2 regions of the Paucibacter sp. B51 genome follow, and region 2 is predicted to be linked to the other one. Evidence: predicted binding sites of a transcription regulator. Region 2 holds the regulator's gene; the other holds the start of a gene.
The links. The regulator NrdR, encoded in region 2, represses ribonucleotide reductase genes. The targets are predictions, from matches to a motif close to CACNANATNTNGTG.
Positions count from the first base shown of each region.

Region 1: a site for NrdR is predicted at 2,592-2,605, ahead of OOB33_RS12480 (ribonucleoside triphosphate reductase). Genes of this name have one in related genera too.

Region 1 is NZ_JAPIVN010000001.1:2,912,826-2,921,632, forward strand. It holds gene OOB33_RS12470 (anaerobic ribonucleoside-triphosphate reductase activating protein) at 1-243, opposite strand, end outside; gene nrdD (anaerobic ribonucleoside-triphosphate reductase) at 240-464, opposite strand; gene OOB33_RS12480 (ribonucleoside triphosphate reductase) at 496-2,550, opposite strand; gene OOB33_RS12485 (putative Na+/H+ antiporter) at 2,703-3,965, opposite strand; gene ubiT (ubiquinone anaerobic biosynthesis accessory factor UbiT) at 4,116-4,574, opposite strand; gene OOB33_RS12495 (U32 family peptidase) at 4,567-5,514, opposite strand; gene ubiU (ubiquinone anaerobic biosynthesis protein UbiU) at 5,678-6,703, opposite strand; gene OOB33_RS12505 (type IV pili methyl-accepting chemotaxis transducer N-terminal domain-containing protein) at 6,870-8,807, shown strand, end outside.
Region 2 is NZ_JAPIVN010000001.1:4,100,382-4,109,188, forward strand. It holds gene OOB33_RS17295 (UbiD family decarboxylase) at 163-1,740, opposite strand; gene OOB33_RS17300 (lytic transglycosylase domain-containing protein) at 2,005-2,859, shown strand; ZMP/ZTP riboswitch at 2,927-3,066, shown strand; gene glyA (serine hydroxymethyltransferase) at 3,143-4,393, shown strand; gene nrdR (transcriptional regulator NrdR) at 4,418-4,861, shown strand; gene OOB33_RS17315 (GspH/FimT family pseudopilin) at 5,007-5,552, shown strand; gene OOB33_RS17320 (type IV pilin protein) at 5,657-6,136, shown strand; gene OOB33_RS17325 (GspH/FimT family pseudopilin) at 6,133-6,693, shown strand; gene OOB33_RS17330 (prepilin-type N-terminal cleavage/methylation domain-containing protein) at 6,651-7,415, shown strand; gene OOB33_RS17335 (PilX N-terminal domain-containing pilus assembly protein) at 7,412-8,734, shown strand.

The DNA of each region.
Region 1 (8,807 bases), 1.2 Mb from region 2:
CGGCTCGCCGCCGCTGAAGACCACGGCGTCGAGCAGGCCGACCCGCGTCTCCAGCCAGGCCAGCACCTCCGGCCAGTGCAGGCGGGCCGAGCCGCGCCGCTGCAGATCCGGGTTATGGCAGTAGCCGCAGCGCCAGGGGCAGCCGGCCAGGAAGACCACCGCCGCCAGCTGGCCGGGGTAGTCGACGCTGCTGAATCGGCTCAGGCCGGCGATGCCGAGCGTGGCGGCCGCGGCCTCGCTCATCGGCAGGGCGTGGGCGTGGGAACAAGTGCGGGTGAAGTTCGCTCCTGGAAGTGCAGACGCTGCTGGAACTCGCCCTGCTTGCCGGTGTTGAAGGAGGCGACCGGGCGGTGGTAGCCCATCACCCGGGTCCAGATCTCGCAGCGCTGGCGTTCCTCCTCGCGCAGCAGGGGCTGGCCGTCCTGCGGGGCGGGGCTGAGATGCAGTGCGGTGTTCTCGTTCATGGTCGGGTCCTTGTTGAGGTTCAGTGGGAGTTCAGGGGGTGGGGAGAAGGGACGCTGCCGCAGCCTGGGCCTGGGCCTGGCTCTTGCGCGCCAGCGCCTCGGCATCGCAATGCGGGCAGAACTCATGCCGGCCGCTCAGATAGCCGTGCGTGGGGCAGATGGAGAAGGTCGGTGTCACGGTGATATAGGGCAGGCGAAAGCGCGAAAGCGAGCGCCGCACCAGCTCGCGGCACGCCTCGGCGCTGCTCAGCGCCTCGTTCATGTACAGATGCAGCACCGTGCCGCCGGTGTACTTGCGCTGCAGCGCGTCCTGGCGCTCCAGGGCTTCGAAGGGGTCGTCGGTGAAGCCCACCGGCAGCTGCGAGCTGTTGGTGTAGTAGGGCTGCTCGGGCGTGCCTGCCTGCAGGATGGCGGGGAAGCGCTTGCGGTCTTCCTTGGCGAAGCGGTAGGTCGTGCCCTCGGCCGGCGTGGCCTCCAGGTTGTAGAGATGGCCGGTCTGCTCCTGGAACTCCACCATGCGGGCGCGCACATGGTCCAGCAGGCGCAGGGCCAGGGCATGGCCGGCCGGCGTGGTGATGTCCTCGCGGTCGGCGCTGAAGTTGCGGATCATCTCGTTGATGCCATTCACGCCCAGGGTCGAGAAGTGGTTGCGCAAGGTGCCCAGGTAGCGGCGGGTGTAGGGGAACAGGCCCTCGTCGATCAGGCGCTGGATCAGCTTGCGCTTGATCTCCAGGCTGTCGCGGCCCAGGTCCAGCAGCTGGTCGAGCCGGGCCAGCAGGCCGGCCTCGTCGCCGGCATGCAGATGGCCCAGGCGGGCGCAGTTGATGGTCACCACGCCCAGCGAACCGGTCTGCTCGGCCGAGCCGAACAGGCCGTTGCCGCGCTTGAGCAGTTCGCGCAGGTCCAGCTGCAGGCGGCAGCACATCGAGCGCACCATATTCGGCTGCAGCTCGGAGTTGAGGAAGTTCTGGAAGTAGGGCAGGCCATAGCGCGCCGTCATCTCGAACAAGGCCTCGGCATTGGCGCTGTGCCAGTCGAAGTCGGGTGTGATGTTGTAGGTCGGGATGGGGAAGGTGAAGGCCCGGCCCTTGGCATCGCCGGCCATCATCACCTCGATATAGGCGCGGTTGATCAGGTCCATCTCGGCCTGCAGCTCGCCGTAGCGAAAGGGCATCTCGCGGCCGGCGATCTGCGGCACCTGCTCGCGCAGGTCCTCGGGGCAGGTCCAGTCGAAGGTCAGGTTGGTGAAAGGTGTCTGCGTGCCCCAGCGCGAGGGCACGTTGAGGTTGTAGACCAGCTCCTGCATGCACTGGCGCACCTGGGCGTAGCTCAGGCCGTCCTTGCGCACATAGGGCGCCAGATAGGTGTCGAAGCTGCTGAAGGCCTGGGCGCCGGCCCATTCGTTCTGCAGCGTGCCGAGGAAGTTGACGATCTGCCCGACCGCGCTGCTCAGGTGCAGCGGCGGGCCTGATTCGACCTTGCCGGCCACGCCGTTGAGCCCCTCGTTCAGCAGCGTGCGCAGCGACCAGCCGGCGCAGTAGCCGCTGAGCATGTCCAGGTCATGGATGTGCAGATCGGCCTCGCGGTGGGCGCGGCCGACTTCGGGCGGGTAGACCTGGTCCAGCCAGTAATTGGCCACCACCTTGCCCGAGACATTGAGGATCAGGCCGCCCAGGCTCCAGCCCTGGTTGGCATTGGCCTTGATGCGCCAGTCACGCTGCTGCAGGTACTCGTCCATGGTGTCCTGCACAGCGACCAGGGTCTGGCGGGCGCCGCGCAGCTTGGCATGCTGCTCGCGGTAGACCACATAGGCGCGCAAGGTGCGGCGCAGGCCGGCCTCGAACAGCGCCGTCTCGACGGCATCCTGGATGTCCTCGACCGCAAGCAGGACGGGGGCCGGGCTGCCCGCTTGAGCCGCCGCGCTGGCACAGCGTGCCCACAGCTGCGGCAGCACAGATTGCTCGGTCAGCCGTGCAGCCGCTTCGCCCGCCAGCTCGCCACTGGCGGCGCCGGCACGTGCCAGGGCCTGGGTGATCTTGAGGGCGTCGAACTCAACGCGGGCGCCGCAGCGTTTGCTGATTTGCATGGCGGAATTTCTCCATATGTAGTGTCGACCGGCAGGATAGGCACTAGATATAGCGTCCGCAACAGGAAATCGTTAGCGAATCGGCAAAGCTTGCGCTGGCGCAAAAGGGGATCTGCTGGGGGCGCCGGTGGGCGCCAGCGCGCGCGGCTGGATCAGAGCAGCAGGAAAGCCGCCGCCGCCATGGCCGTGGGCCCCAGCGCGCCCAGCAGCAGGCCGCCGGCGCCGACCGACTCGTCCTCGAAGCCGCGCTTGAGCAGGGCCACGCCGGCCGGGTTCGGCGCATTGGCGATCACGGTCAGGCCGCCGCCGGCCACCGCGCCGGCCACCAGCATGTACTTGGCCGGGTCGGAGATGCCGGTGATCAGCGAGCCAAGGTAGGTCAGCGCCGCGTTGTCGGTGATAGCGGTCAGGCCGAGCGCGCCGAAGAACAGGGCCAGCGGCTCCAGGCTGGAGACGATGGGCTGCAGCCACCAGGCCTGCATGCCGCCCAGCACCACCAGGCCGGCCAGGAAGAAGGCCACCAGCAAGGCCTCCTTCAGGATCAGCGGGCTCTGGTGACGCTCGTAGGCTTGGGTGAAGCCGAGGAACATCAGGAAAAGGCCGAGAAAGGCCACCGGGTGATGGGCCAGCAGCACGACGCCGGCCAGCAGGGCCAGATGCACCAGCACCACCGTCACCGGCACGGCGGCTTCCGTGCCCCGCTTCTGCGCGTCGGCGGGCAGCAGATGGCGGCGCAGCAGGAACACCGCCACCGTCGCATTGATGGCCACGGCCACCGCCGCCTTCCAGCCGAAGTGGCTGAACATGAAGGCGCTGTCCCACTGCCAGGTGGAGGCTACCATCAGCACCGGCGGCGCGGCATAGGAGGTCAGCGTGCCGCCGATGGAGACATTGACGAACAGCACACCCAGGGCCAGGTACTTCAGGCGCTCGGGCACCTCGGGGCGGAAGATCTGCGGCGCCAGCATCAGCGCGGCAATCGTCATCGCCGCCGGCTCGGTGATCAGCGAGCCGAGTATGGGCACGGCGGCCAGGCCCAGCCAGGCGCTGGCGATCTGCGTCGGCAGTGGCAGCAAGCGGGCGATGCTGTCGACGGCCCAGATGACGGTGCGCAGCACCGGCCGCGACGCAGCCACCACCATGACGACGAAGACGAACAGCGGCTCGGTGTAGTTGCGCGACTCGGCATAGCTGAGCGCCTGGCTGCCGCCTTGCACCAGGCCCATGGCCATGATCAGCAGGATGGCCCAGAAGCCGAACACCACCTCCACCTCGCCCAGCAGATGGAAGAGACCGGCATGGCCGGGGTAGCGGTGCGAGAGACGTTCGAGCTGCTTGGCGGCGAAGGTGTGGACCAGGGCCAGGGCGAAGATGACCAGGGCGATGGTCTGGATGGTGCTGGGATCGGGATTCATAGGCATGAACAAAGACGGGCGCGCGCGCCCTTGGCTCGCGCGGCGGCCCGACCAGCGCAATCAAACCTGCTGCCCCGCGACTCGGCACAGCACCCGGGGCGCAGTGTAGCGAAGCCGCTTGCCGACCCCCGTCCTGCTGCGCCTTCCCGCTCAGAGCCGCTCGGTCCAGGCCGGCAGCAGCGGGCCGATCGCGTCCAGCGTGTTCTTCAGCACCAGGCCGTACTCGGTGTCGCCCTCCATCACCAGCGCGCGTTCGAAGAACAGGCGGTCGGCATCGTCCTGGCCGCCCAGCAGGCGCCACAGCGCGGCGCTGCGGGCGCGCAGCAGCAGGGCCGGCGCCGCAACGCGGCCGCGTACCGCCTCGAAGCCGTCGGGGCCCAGGCGCAGGCGCAGCCGCAGGCCGCTTTCCACCAGCTCCAGCTCGACGATGCGGCCCTGCAGGGCGGCGCGCTGGCCGGCGTCCAGGCGCGGCCAGAGCAGGCGGTCCAGCGCGCGCGCGGCGCACCAGGACGGCGGCTCGGTTGGCAGGCGGCGCAGCAGGGCGCGGCCGTGGCTCAGCCAGGCGGGGGCCGAGGGCTGGCGGGGCGCGCTGTGTCCGGGTTCAGACATGGTCGATCTCCCGCATGCCCGGCTGGCGCCGCGCGAAGCCGTCGACCAGGGCGCCCGGCAGCGGCAGCTGGCGCAGCCGCGCCAGTGCCGGCGCGGCCGGCGCGCCCTGGTTCAGCACCGCCTCGAACAGCTGCAGCACCTCGGCAAAGCCCTGGCTGCAGGGCGAGAGCCGCAGCCGGTCGACGCCGGCGCTGCGCAGCTGTGGCAGCTGGGTGATCAGGCAGTGCAGATCGGCCGACTGGGTGCTGATGCCGTTGAGCGCGAGAAAGGCCTGGCCCTCGCTGCTGCGCAGCAGCAGGCCGTCGGCATCGTCGCGGCAGCGGAACTCGCACTGGTCCTTGCTGAGCCGGTGGTGGCGGGCGGTGAAGCAGCGCGCCGAAAAGGCCAGAGGCATGCGGCCGAAGCCGAAGACCTCGGTCGCCACCCGGCGCCCGGGGCCGGCCGGGTTGACGCGCGCCACCGCATCGAGTGCCAGCTCCAGCGGCGCCACCCAGGTGCTGATGTCCGGCCCCTCGCGCAAGGCCTCGCGCAGCGCGCCGGCGCTGTAGAGATTGAGCTGCGGGCCCAGCACCAGCGGACGGCGCGTGGCGCCGGGCTGCTCGCTCCAGGCCTGCAGCGCGCTGGCGTCGCCGGCCTCGATGCTGAACTCCGTCTGCTCGGCGATGCGGCGCACGCCGCGCAGCTCCGCCTCGCTCATCACCAGGGGCAGCGTGGCCAGGCGCACCTGCTTGCCGCAGGCCTGCAGATCGCGGCCCAGGTCCAGCCAGTCGGCCAGGCTGAACTCATTGCGGCGCGAGCAGCAGACCTCGCCCAGCACCAGGCAGTCCGCCGGCCCCTCGGCCAGCTCGGCATAAAAGGCCAGCATCTGCGCGCGCGGCCACCAGTACTGCAGCGGGCCGACGGTCAGTTCGATGCGGTTTGATTGAGTGGTTTGTTTCATGGCGATGTCGGATTAGTGGCTCAGAGGGTGTGAACTTTTGTAGCGAGCGGCTGCCAGGCTAGGCGGGCGGAGCGCAGGAACCGGAACGTACTTCCTGTACGTGAGGATTCCGAGCACCGCCCAACGACGCATGGTGGTCGCGCAGTAGAAAGGTCGCACCCTCTCAGCGCCAGGGGCGGTCGAAGGCGCCGAGCGTGCTTTGCTGCCCCTCGGCCCAGCGGCCCAGCTCCTGCTGCCAGGCGGGCTGCACGCTGTAGCGGCCGCCGCCGGCCAGGCTGTCCAGGGCCTGGCGCCAGACGCGGGTGACGCCGGCCACATAGCTGGGGCTGCGCTGGCGGCCCTCGATCTTGATCGCGCGCACGCCGCTGGCCAGCAGCTGGGGCAGCAGGGCCAGGGTGTTCAGGCTGGTCGGCTCCTCCAGCGCGTAGTCAGCTGCATGGCCGGCCGCTGCGCTGTCGCCGACGCTGAAGCGGCCTTTGCACAGCGTCGGGTAGCCGCGCGGCTCCTGCGGTCCATAACGGTCAATCAGCACGCCCGCCAGGCGCGCCTCGACGCCGTCCGGGCCCTCCAGCCATTGCACCGCGGCCGGCGGCGAGCAGACGCCGGCGGTGTTGGGTGACTGGCCGGTGGCGTAGGAGGACAGGGCGCAGCGCCCCTCCACCATCACGCACAGGCTGCCGAAGCCGAAGACCTCGATCTCCACCTCGGTGTTGCGTATCACCTGCTGCACCTGCTGCAGCGTCAGCACCCGCGGCAGCACCGCACGCTGGATGCCGTAGCGCTGCCGGTAGAACTCGATGGCGGCATGGCTGGTCGCCGAGGCCTGCACCGACAGATGCAGGCGCAGCGCCGGATGCTGCGCATGGGCGTAGGCCAGCACCGCGCTGTCGGCGACGATCAGCGCGTCGGCACCCAGCTCGGCAGCGGCGTCGACGGCGGCATGCCAGGGCGTCTCGTCCAGCGCATCGGCATAGGTGTTCAGCGCCATCAAGACCTGGCGGCCGCGCGCATGGGCGTAGGCCAGGCCTTCGCGCACCTGCGCTTCGTCGAAGTTCAGGCCGGCGAAATTGCGCGCATTGGTGGCGTTTCTGAGGCCGAGGTAGACGGCATCGGCGCCGGCGTCGATGGCCAGGGTCAGCGCGCGCAGCGAGCCGGCCGGCGCAACCAGATGGGGAAGTTGGCTGGACATGTGTGCAAGAGAAGGAGAACGGTCTTGGGTGGCTGGAGAAATGGGTGCTGCGGCGGTGCCGGTACAGCGCCATGGAATCTAGCGGTGGGCTCCAAGCTGCTGCTTGTTCGCCCGCAAGGCTTTGGCTTGAGCGGGCTCAAGCCGCGGTCTGGCCGACAATGGGCCGATGACGCCAGCCTCTTTGTCCAGCAGCCCCAGCCATCCCGGCCACCGGCCACGCCGGCCCTGGACACTCAGCGCCAAGCTGAGCCTGATCGGGGCCGTGGTGCTCTTGCTCGCCCTGGCGGTGATTGCCCTGACCCTGTCGCTGACCTGGCGGCTGGAAGGCGGGGCGGCGGCCGTCAACGAGGCCGGCCGCATGCGCATGCAGACCTGGCGCCTGGCCCAGGCCCTGGGTGGCGGCGACTCGGGCGAGATCTCCGGCCAGCTGGAGCAGTTCGAGCACAGCCTGCGACTGCTGCGCAGCGGTGACCCGGCGCGGCCGCTGTTCCTGCCGCAGGACACCGGCTCGCTGGCCGCCTTTGCCGCGGTGCAGGCCGACTGGCAGCGCCTGCGCGCCGACTGGGCGGCCCGGCCCGCCCCGTCGCAGCAGCAGCTGGCCGCGCAGGCCGAGGCCTTTGTGCTGCGCATCGATGTCTTCGTCTCGGCCATCGAGCTGCAGCTGGCGCGGCTGACCACCTGGCTCAATGCGTTGCAATTCGCCATGGTCGGCCTGGCCCTGGCGGCGGCACTGGCCTTGCTCTATGCCGGCTATCTGCTGATCTTCAACCCGCTCGGCCGCCTGCAGGCCGGCCTGGCACGCGTGCGCCAGGGTGATCTGGACGCCCGCGTGCAGATCCACTCGGGCGACGAGTTCGGCGCCCTGTCCGAGGGCTTCAACCAGATGGCCGAGACCCTGCAGCAGCTCTACCAGAGCCTGGAGGCCAAGGTCGAGGAAAAGACGCTGGGCCTGGAGGCGCAGAACGCCCGCCTGGCCGCGCTCTACAAGGCCGCCGCCTGGGTCAGCGAGGCCGATTCGCTGGACGAGCTGGCCCAGGGCTTCGCCCGCCAGCTGCGCGCTGCCGCGCAGGCCGACGCGACCGCGGTGCGCTGGTCCGACGAGGGCAACCGGCGCTACCTGATGCTGGCCTCCGACGGCCTGCCGCCAGAGCTGCTGGACGAGGAGCAGTGCCTGCCCACCGGTGACTGTTTCTGCGGCCAGGCCCAGGGCCAGGCGCGCACCCGCATCATCCCGATCCGACCCTGGAGCGAGCAGCCGGCGGCCGGTCAGCAGGGACAGCAGGAACAGCTGGGACAGCTGGGACAGCTGGAAGAGGCCGAGCTGCTCGGCCATTGCGAACGGGCCGGCTTCCGCACGGTGATCAGCGTGCCGCTGCGCCTGCAGGAGCGCATCGTCGGCGAGCTCAATTTGTTCTACCGCCAGCCACGCACGCTGGGCGATGAGGATCGCAGCCTGCTGGAGACCCTGGCCAGCCATCTGGCCGGCGCCATCGAGAGCCTGCGCGTCGCGGCGCTGCAGCGCGAGTCGGCGCTGGCCGAGGAGCGCGGCATGCTGGCGCGCGAGCTGCATGACTCGATCGCCCAGGGCCTGTCCTTCCTGAAGATCCAGGTCGCCCTGCTGCGCCAGGCCCTGCAGCGCGCCGAGGCGACGCAGATCGCCGCCACGGTGGCCGAGCTCGATGCCGGCGTGCAGGAGAGCCTGGCCGATGTGCGCGCGCTGCTGCTGCATTTCCGCACCCGCACCAATGCCGAGGACATCGGGCCCGCCCTGCAGACCTGTTTGCGCAAGTTCGAGCACCAGACCGGCCTGAGCACCCATCTGAGCATCGAGGGCCAGGGCCTGCCGCTGGCGCCCGATGTGCAGGTGCAGGTGCTGCATGTGCTGCAGGAGGCGCTGAGCAATGTGCGCAAGCATGCGGGGGCGCGCGCCGTGTGGCTGGAGGTGCAGCAGGCGCCGCGCTGGCGCTTCGAGCTGCGCGACGACGGCTGCGGCATCGCCGACGACGCGCCCGAGCCGGACGAAACCCATGTCGGCCTGCGCATCATGAAGGAGCGCGCCGAGCGCATCGGCGCCGAGGTGGAGCTGAGCTCGGTGGCCGGGGCC
Region 2 (8,807 bases):
CCCCTTCCAGGCCTGAACCGGGAAGGGGTGTGGTGGCTGACGCCACCGATGGGGCTCTCGGGGGATGTGCCCGAGGGCTCCTGGCGCGCAATGATTGCGCCAGAGGTTGTGCCTGAGACAGGCCTCCCAACACTAGGTGAGGCCCGGCTCGCTTTCAAGCCATCAAGCCCCGGACAAACCCGGGGCTGAGGATGTGAACAGGGTTTCAAACAGCTGATCGGCGCGCGCTTGCACCTCGGGCGTCATGACGATGCCCCGGCCCCACTCGCGGCTGGTCTCACCCGGCCATTTGTTGGTGGCATCCAGGCCCATCTTGCCGCCCAGACCGCTGACCGGCGAGGCGAAATCGAGGTAGTCGATCGGCGTGCTGTCCACCAGGGTGGTGTCACGCACCGGGTCCATGCGTGTGGTGATGGCCCAGACCACTTCCTTCCAGTCGCGGATGTTGATGTCCTCATCCACCACGACGATGAACTTGGTGTACATGAACTGCCGCAAAAAGCTCCAGAGCCCGAACATCAGCCGCTTGGCATGGCCGGGATAGGCTTTGCGAATCGAGATCACCGCCATGCGGTAGCTGCAGCCTTCGGGCGGCAGATAGAAATCAACGATCTCGGTGAACTGCTTTTGCAGAATCGGCACGAACACTTCATTCAGCGCCACACCCAGAATGGCCGGCTCATCGGGCGGCTTGCCGGTGTAGGTCGAGTGGTAGATCGGCTGCTCGCGCCTTGTCAGGCGGCTGACTTCAAACACCGGGAACCAATCCTGCTCGTTGTAATAACCGGTGTGGTCGCCGTACGGCCCCTCCAGCGCGTGCAGGTAGCCGCCCTTTTCTTTCAGCGGCACGCCGTCCTCGCTGGCACCGGTGAAGCCCGCAGCCGCCGGCGGGATATGCCCCTCCAGCACGATCTCGGCGCTGGCAGGCACTTGCAACATGCGGCCGGCTTCACCCACGCCGCTGTCCACCAGTTCGGTGCGTGAGCCCCGCAACAGTCCGGCGAACTGGTACTCCGACAAGCTGTCGGGCACCGGCGTGACGGCGCCCAAGATGGTGGCGGGATCGGCGCCCAGCGCCACCGCAATCGGAAACGGCTGCCCCGGATTGGCCAGCGCAAACTCGCGGAAATCCAAGGCGCCGCCGCGATGGGCCAGCCAGCGCATGATGAGCTGGCGCCGTCCGATCAGTTGCTGGCGGTAGATCCCCAAGTTCTGGCGCGCTCGCGGCTTGGGCACCGACTGCGGCCCCCGGGTGATGACCAAGCCCCAGGTGATCAGAGGGCCAATATCACCCGGCCAGCACGTCTGGATCGGGATGTCCTTGAGGTTGATGTCGGCGCCCTGAATCTGCACCTCCTGGCAAGCCGCGCGGCGCACCGTCTGAGGCTTCATGTCCCAGACTGCTTTCATCATCTGCAGCAAACGGCCGACGTCCTTGACGCCCTTGGGCGGTTCGGGCTCTTTCAGATTGGCCAGCACATGGCCGACCTGGCGCAAATCATCGAGGCTGTCGGCCCCCATGCCCAGGGCCACACGACGCGGTGTGCCAAACAAATTGCTGAGCACCGGCATGGTGTGACCGGTGGGTTGCTCGAACAAGAGCGCTGGTCCCTCGGCGCGCAAAACCCGGTCGCTGAGGGCCGTCATCTCCAAGACAGGGGAGACCGGCTGGCTCACCCGTTTGAGCTCACCCATGCCCTCCAAACCGCCAATAAAGTCGCGCAGGTCACGATACTTCATAACATCCAGTAATATAAAAACCAGTTAACAAGCTTGACGGGTTATTTTTGACCCTTAAAATCCGCCTACCCTGAACGTTCAGGGTTAACCCGTGTCTTCGCCTTCGGGAGGGTGAAGACGCCCCGCTGCCGATGGACGTCAGCCCCGGCGAAGGCCTGCAATCCGCAAGCCCCGCCACCTGGGCCGGCCCATTATCACTGCCACCTCTTGAGCCCCTGGCACCAGCCGGGATGCTTAATTCGTGGAAGAGAAGAAAGGAGTCGCATGACAGCGCGTCGTGATCTTTTATCCCTGACCCGCAGCACCGGAGCCGCTGCGTCCTTGTTCATCAAGGACATCGGCCAAGGCCTGCTGGTCGTCAGCCACAACACCCTGGCCCTGGTTGGCCTGGCCGTGGTGGCTGTGCTCCTGACCTTTGCCAGCCAGGCGGAACTGCGCCAGCAACTCGAAGGCCAGGCCCGTGGTTGGCTCCATGCCCGCCAAGAAGCCCGCAATATCGCCGATGGCAACACCTTGATCGGCAACGAAGAACCGGATGCGATCGCCCGCGCCACGGCGGTCGACCCCAAGGACCTACCTCGCCAGCAGGCCGCCATCGCCCAATGGGTGGCACGGCGCTACAAGGTTGCACCGGAACCCATCAGTCGCCTGGTTCAAGAAGCCTACGCGGTCGGCCAGCGCGCTCGGGTGGAACCGACCCTGATTCTGGCCATCATGGCCATCGAGTCGGCCTTCAACCCATTTGCACAAAGCACGGTGGGCGCCCAGGGTCTGATGCAGGTGATGACCCAAGTGCACAACGACAAGTACGAGGCGTTCGGCGGCAATTTCGCGGCCTTCGATCCGATCACCAATATGCGTGTCGGTGTTCAAGTGCTGAAAGAGTGCATCCAGCGAGCCGGCACGGTGGAGGAAGGCTTGCGCTACTACGTGGGTGCAGCCAATTTGCCCGACGAAGGCAACTACACCAGCCGAGTCTTGGCCATGCAGGAGCAACTCAAGGCCGTGGCCGCGGGCCGACCTGTACCCGCTCGCCCAGCCAGCACACCAATGGCTGTACCCAAGCTGCCGAGCGGCCCGGCCACGGTCGAGGACGAGCGCGTCGCCCAGCTGCACTGAGCGCAGCCTGCCCTGTGCTTTGGCGAAGCCGGCTTCCTCGGGAGCCCCTGGCGCTGCGGCTACACTGCAGCCTTCGCGCGACTGGCGATCAAGGAGGGCCAGGTGACCGAGCGTCACCGGCAGCCTGAGGTGGTGGACCACCGGGAAGCGCGAACGTCGATGGGCTGAACCCCACGCCGACTTCAGCCGTTCGCCTGGGCAGCTTGGTCTCGCTGATGCACCTGTTTCTTCAAATCGGTGCCCAGCCGGACGGGCACTCCACCTCTAGAGCACTGCCACCCCTATGTTTGACCGTAGCACTTCCACCCTCGCCCAAGTCGATCCGGATCTCTGGGCTGCCGTCCAGAACGAAAACCGTCGCCAAGAAGATCACATCGAGCTGATCGCCTCGGAAAACTACACCTCGCCCGCCGTGATGCAGGCGCAGGGCAGCCAGCTGACCAACAAGTACGCCGAAGGCTATCCCGGCAAGCGCTACTACGGTGGCTGCGAGTACGTGGACGTGGTCGAACAGCTTGCCATTGACCGCCTGAAAGAGCTCTTCGGCGCCAACTTCGCCAATGTGCAGCCCAACTCCGGCTCGCAAGCCAACCAAGGCGTGTTCTTCGCATTGCTGCAGCCGGGCGACACCATCATGGGCATGAGCCTGGCCGAAGGCGGCCACCTGACCCACGGCATGGCCCTGAACATGAGCGGCAAGTGGTTCAACGTCATCTCCTACGGCCTGAACGCCAAGGAAGAGATCGACTACGACGCCATGGAGGCCCTGGCCCGGGAGAAAAAGCCCAAGCTGATCATCGCGGGCGCTTCAGCCTACAGCCTGCGTATCGATTTCGAGCGCTTCGGCAAGATCGCCAAGGAAATCGGCGCCTACTTCATGGTGGACATGGCCCACTACGCCGGCCTGATCGCAGCGGGTGTCTACCCCAACCCGGTTCCGCACGCCGATGTGGTGACCTCCACCACCCACAAGAGCCTGCGCGGCCCACGTGGCGGCATCATCCTGTGCAATGACGAAGCCATTGCCAAGAAGATCAACTCCGCCATCTTCCCCGGCATCCAGGGCGGCCCGCTGATGCACGTCATCGCCGGCAAGGCCGTGGCCTTCAAGGAAGCGCTGACGCCCGAGTTCAAGGCCTACCAGGCTCAGGTGGTCAAGAACGCAAAGGTCCTGGCCGACACCTTGATCGAGCGCGGCCTGCGCATCGTCTCGGGCGGCACCGAGAGCCACGTCATGCTGGTGGACCTGCGCCCCAAAAACCTGACCGGCAAGGAAGCCGAGGCCATCCTGGGCGCCGCCCACATGACCTGCAACAAGAACGGCATCCCCAACGACCCGCAAAAACCCATGGTCACCAGCGGCATCCGCCTGGGCACGCCGGCCATGACCACGCGTGGATTCAAGGAAGAACAGGTGCGCGCCACCGCTCACCTGATCGCCGACGTACTGGACAAGCCGCATGACGAGGCCAACCTCGCCACCGTGCGCGAAAAGGTCGCCGCCCTGACGCGCGACTTCCCGGTCTACCGCTGAGCCTGATCCAGGCACGACACGCCGATGCGCTGCCCCTTTTGCAATCATGGAGAAACCCAGGTCGCCGAGACCCGGGAATCGGATGAAGGCGATGTGGTGCGCCGTCGGCGTCGCTGCCTGGGTTGCGACAAGCGATTCACCACTTACGAACGGGCAGAAATTGCCCTGCCCGTGGTGGTCAAGAAAGACGGCACGCGCGCGGACTTTGATTCCCGCAAGGTTCGCGCGTCCATGCAACTGGCCCTGCGCAAGCGCCCGGTCAGCATTGAGCAAATCGACGCCGCCTTGCTGCGCATCGAAGAAGCCCTGCTGACCAGCGGCGCCCGCGAATTGCCCTCAACCAAGCTCGGCGAGCTGGTCATGCGCGAACTCAAGCGCATCGACAAGGTGGCCTATGTCCGCTTCGCGTCCGTGTACCGCAGCTTTGAAGATGTGGACGAGTTCCGCCAGCTGATCCGCGAGATCTGAGCCGCTTTTTTGCCGCTATTAGCGCCTCGCGGCCTCACAACACCATCCCCCACCAAAGAGGGGGGGCACTCCCACCTCGGAGTGACAGAGATTCAGACCTGTACCTCCTAGATTGTGTCTATCGCGGCACATCAAGGAGTGACAAATGAACCGTCTGAATCAAAGCACCGGCATTCGAGGCGTATCCCTGATTGAAGCCTGCGTCACCCTCTCGATCGTCTCGACATTGACAGCGGTAGCTTTGCCGTCCCTGCAATCCAGCAAACGTGTTCAATCCCTCAAAGCTCTGTCGCAAACCCTCATGACGGACTTGCAGCAAGCCCGAGGAGACACCGTCTTGCTCGGCGCCTCCACGCATTTCAAGACCTCTTCGACAGCAGCGGGAAGTTGCTATGTCCTCTACGCTGGAGACGTCAGCGCCTGTGGCTGCAACGCGGACGGTCAAGCCTCCTGCACCACCGCCGGGCGACTGATTCGATCCCAGTGGGTTCAACGAAGCAGTGGCTTGACCATGCAAGCCAATGTCACGACTCTCAGCTTTCACAGCAGACAAGGCACCGTAACAAGCACAGGCCACATCGACGTGAGCAGCCAGCAAGGCGAAACTCTTCGCCATGTCATAGCCATCACAGGTCGTATTCGGACATGCTCGCCGAACGGTTCAATTGCCGGTAGCCCCACCTGTGCTTGAGCCCCCCCCCCTCAAGTGAGGGTCTGCAGACAAGCGGTTCAGCTCCCAGGACAAGCGGCAAAGTAGCGCCTTATTGCGCCTCTTGCGGTTTTCATAATGCACGCATGAGAACACCGCGCCGAAAAAGCCCAGCATTGCTAAGCCTTAGACGGCTCCAGACGGCCGGCTTTACCTTGATCGAGCTGATGCTGACTGTGGTCATCATTGCCATCTTGGCGGCTGTTGCACTACCCAGTTACAAAGAGTACGCGACTCGCAGCCGCCGATCGGAGGCGATCACCGCAATTTCAGCGGTGGTCCAAGCCCAGGAAAGATGGCGAGCCAATCGATCGTCCTATTCAAACTCCGTGACGGACCTGGTGGGATCACTTCAGATCCAACACTACGAGTTGACCTTGGAGGGGATTGGCGAAACGGGCAGCTACGCGACGGGGTATGTCGTGAAAGCTACGGCCAAATCCCGCGGTCTACAAAACAATGATTCCGATTGCCCGGTCATGATGGCAACAATGACAGGCGGGCAATTGACCTACTCCGCTCAAGCCGGACAAGTCAACACAACAAGCAAATGCTGGCCCAAATGAAGCACAAGCGCAACGGAGTGACGCTGGTTGAATTGATGGTGGTGCTCGTGATCCTCGGGGTCCTGGCCGCCCTGGCAGCTCCATCCATGGCCGATATGTGGAACAGGCGCCGAGTGGCTGCGGTTGCCGACGAAATTGCGAACGATTTGGCCTTTGCACGCTCTGAGGCGGTCGCGAAGGGCACCAACGTCCAAATCCATTACAAGAAATCGACAGACCTCAGTTGCTACACGGTCAACTATCGAGGCACTGTGGGTTTTTGCAACTGCCTTTCGACCACTGCCCCGGCTTGTGACCCCATCGACACAACGGCCACCGAAGTCAAGACAGTACAGATCCCCGGCAGCTTAGGTGTGACTTTCGAATCAACGGGCGCGACGGGTATCGGCGCCAATCGAATTGAGTTCACCTTTCCGCAGTTCACGCCCAACCCGGCTGACTTTTCAGTCCTGGTCAGTGGACGAAGGGGCGTCAGCTTGAAAGTTCAAGTGAACGCCATGGGTCGCATCAAGACGTGCTCACCCAATGGAACCATGCCCGGGGTTGCATCATGCTAGGTCGAAATCGAGCTTCAATTCGTAGCCGGCAACTTGGTCTCAGTCTGATTGAACTGATGGTCGGGGTCACCGTTGGCATGATCGTGATTGCTGGGGCCGGCATGATGATGACCAGCCAATTGGCGGATCACCGACGCCTTGTGCTGGAAACTCAAATTCAACAAGATCTTCGGGCTGCAGCAGACTTGATGCTCAGGGAGATTCGTCGTTCAGGGGCATGGACCATTCCGCAGAACGGCATCTGGGCGCCTGGCATGAGTTCAAGCCCGATTGAAAATCGGTATGCAGCATCACTGCGTGTGACCGGTGAAGACAATTCGCGAGTCTTGACTTACGCCTACGCCAAGCACAAGGAACGTACGGGCATTCCATCCGACCCGGCCGAAGACAACGCAGTTGATGACGACACAGAATCCTTCGGCTTCAAACTCGAAGGCGGTATGTTGCGCATGCGGCTCGGAGGCCGATGGCAGCCGATGACAGACTCCAACACCTTGTTGGTCTCTTCTTTCAATGTCAGCAGCAACGAGCAGACGGTCAGCCTGATCGACAGCTGCCCCGATCGCTGCGAGGGTGCGAGTGTCAACTGCCCGCCTCGTCAAATTCAAAGGCTCATCACCATCACATTGACGGGACAAGCGGCTCATGACAGCAATGTCGTGAGACAAGTGACCGTGAGCGGCAAAGCCCGCAACGATGAAATCACTGGGACTTGCTCATGAGGTCCATTTCAAACAAGCAACATGGCGCGGCGACTCTGGTCGTCGTGATGGTCTTGTTCTTGATCATGGCAATGATGGCTGCGTATGCCAATCGAAACATGGTCTTTGAGCAGCGAATTGCCAGCAACTACTATCGAGCCAATGTTGCAGTTGAAGCTGCAGAGGCTGGCATTGAGTGGACCTTGGGCATGCTCAATGGCATCAACATTGACGCAGCTTGCCGAAGCAGTGCAACTGCCACGACCAGTTTCCGGGATCGTTACCTGACTTCGATTCAGCCCGAAACCCGCGAAATCAACGTACTCGATTCAACAGGTGCTGTCGGGCATGCTGCCTGCGTTCGCAACAACGCAACGGGTACATGGACTTGCCAGTGCGCAAGCACAATGGTCTCTTTGACAGCATTCCCTTCAGTCACTGAGGCGGACAGCCTGCAACCAACGTTTTATGTCAGACTGGACCGGCGACCTGCCAACAGCGCGACACCGCCCCCACCCCCAAAACCAGGCACGATGCGCTTGCGAGCCATTGGCTGCAGTGGCAGCTCAATTCCCACCTGCGCCGATGTGCAAGCCAGCGCCCTCGCCATGCAGGGCCGATCTACGGTCGAGGCAGATATTGCCCTCGTCAGTGCGCTCAAGAACGCTCCCGCCAGCCCATTGACTGTGAAAGGCACGCTCACGGTCGACGCAGAGAGTCTCGGTTTGCACAATAGTGACCCACGTGCCAACGGCATGCTTTTGGTGACCGGCGAAGCCCGACCAAGCAGTCCGGCCTTACGCACGGACCGAATGAGCAGCCTGCCAGGCTCTGACCCCACAACGGCCATTTTGGACAATGACCTGAGCCTGAAGAATGCGCCTACGGGTCGCATGTTCTCCAGATATTTCGGCATGACGCTGCAGCAGTACCTGGATCAACCGGCCATGCGAAAGATCACCTGCCCGGAAGCAGACTGTGGGAGCGCCTTGGTCACCGCCTACGCGCGCGGCGTTCGCATGGCCTGGGTTGACGGCCCCGTCACCATTGCCAGCAACGTCACCTTGGGCAGCGTGGCCATGCCGATGGTGATCGTGGCGAAAGGCACGCTGACACTCGAGGGTCCCATGCAACTTACCGGGCTCATCTACGCTACGGGACAAGGACGCTGGGCCGGATCCAGTACTCAGCCCTCTCTGATCACGGGCTTGCTCATGCTAGAGGGCGGCCTCGAAGTCACTGGTCGGGCAGATATCTGGTATCACCCTTCGGTCGTCAATCAACTGAAAAATGCGACCGGCAGCTTTGTGCGCATGCCCGGAAGCTGGTGGAACTACTGATATGGGCGCACCGCATCATCATTCAAAGCCCACTCATTGGGCTCGACTCGTGAGGCCAGTCCAAGCCCCACCA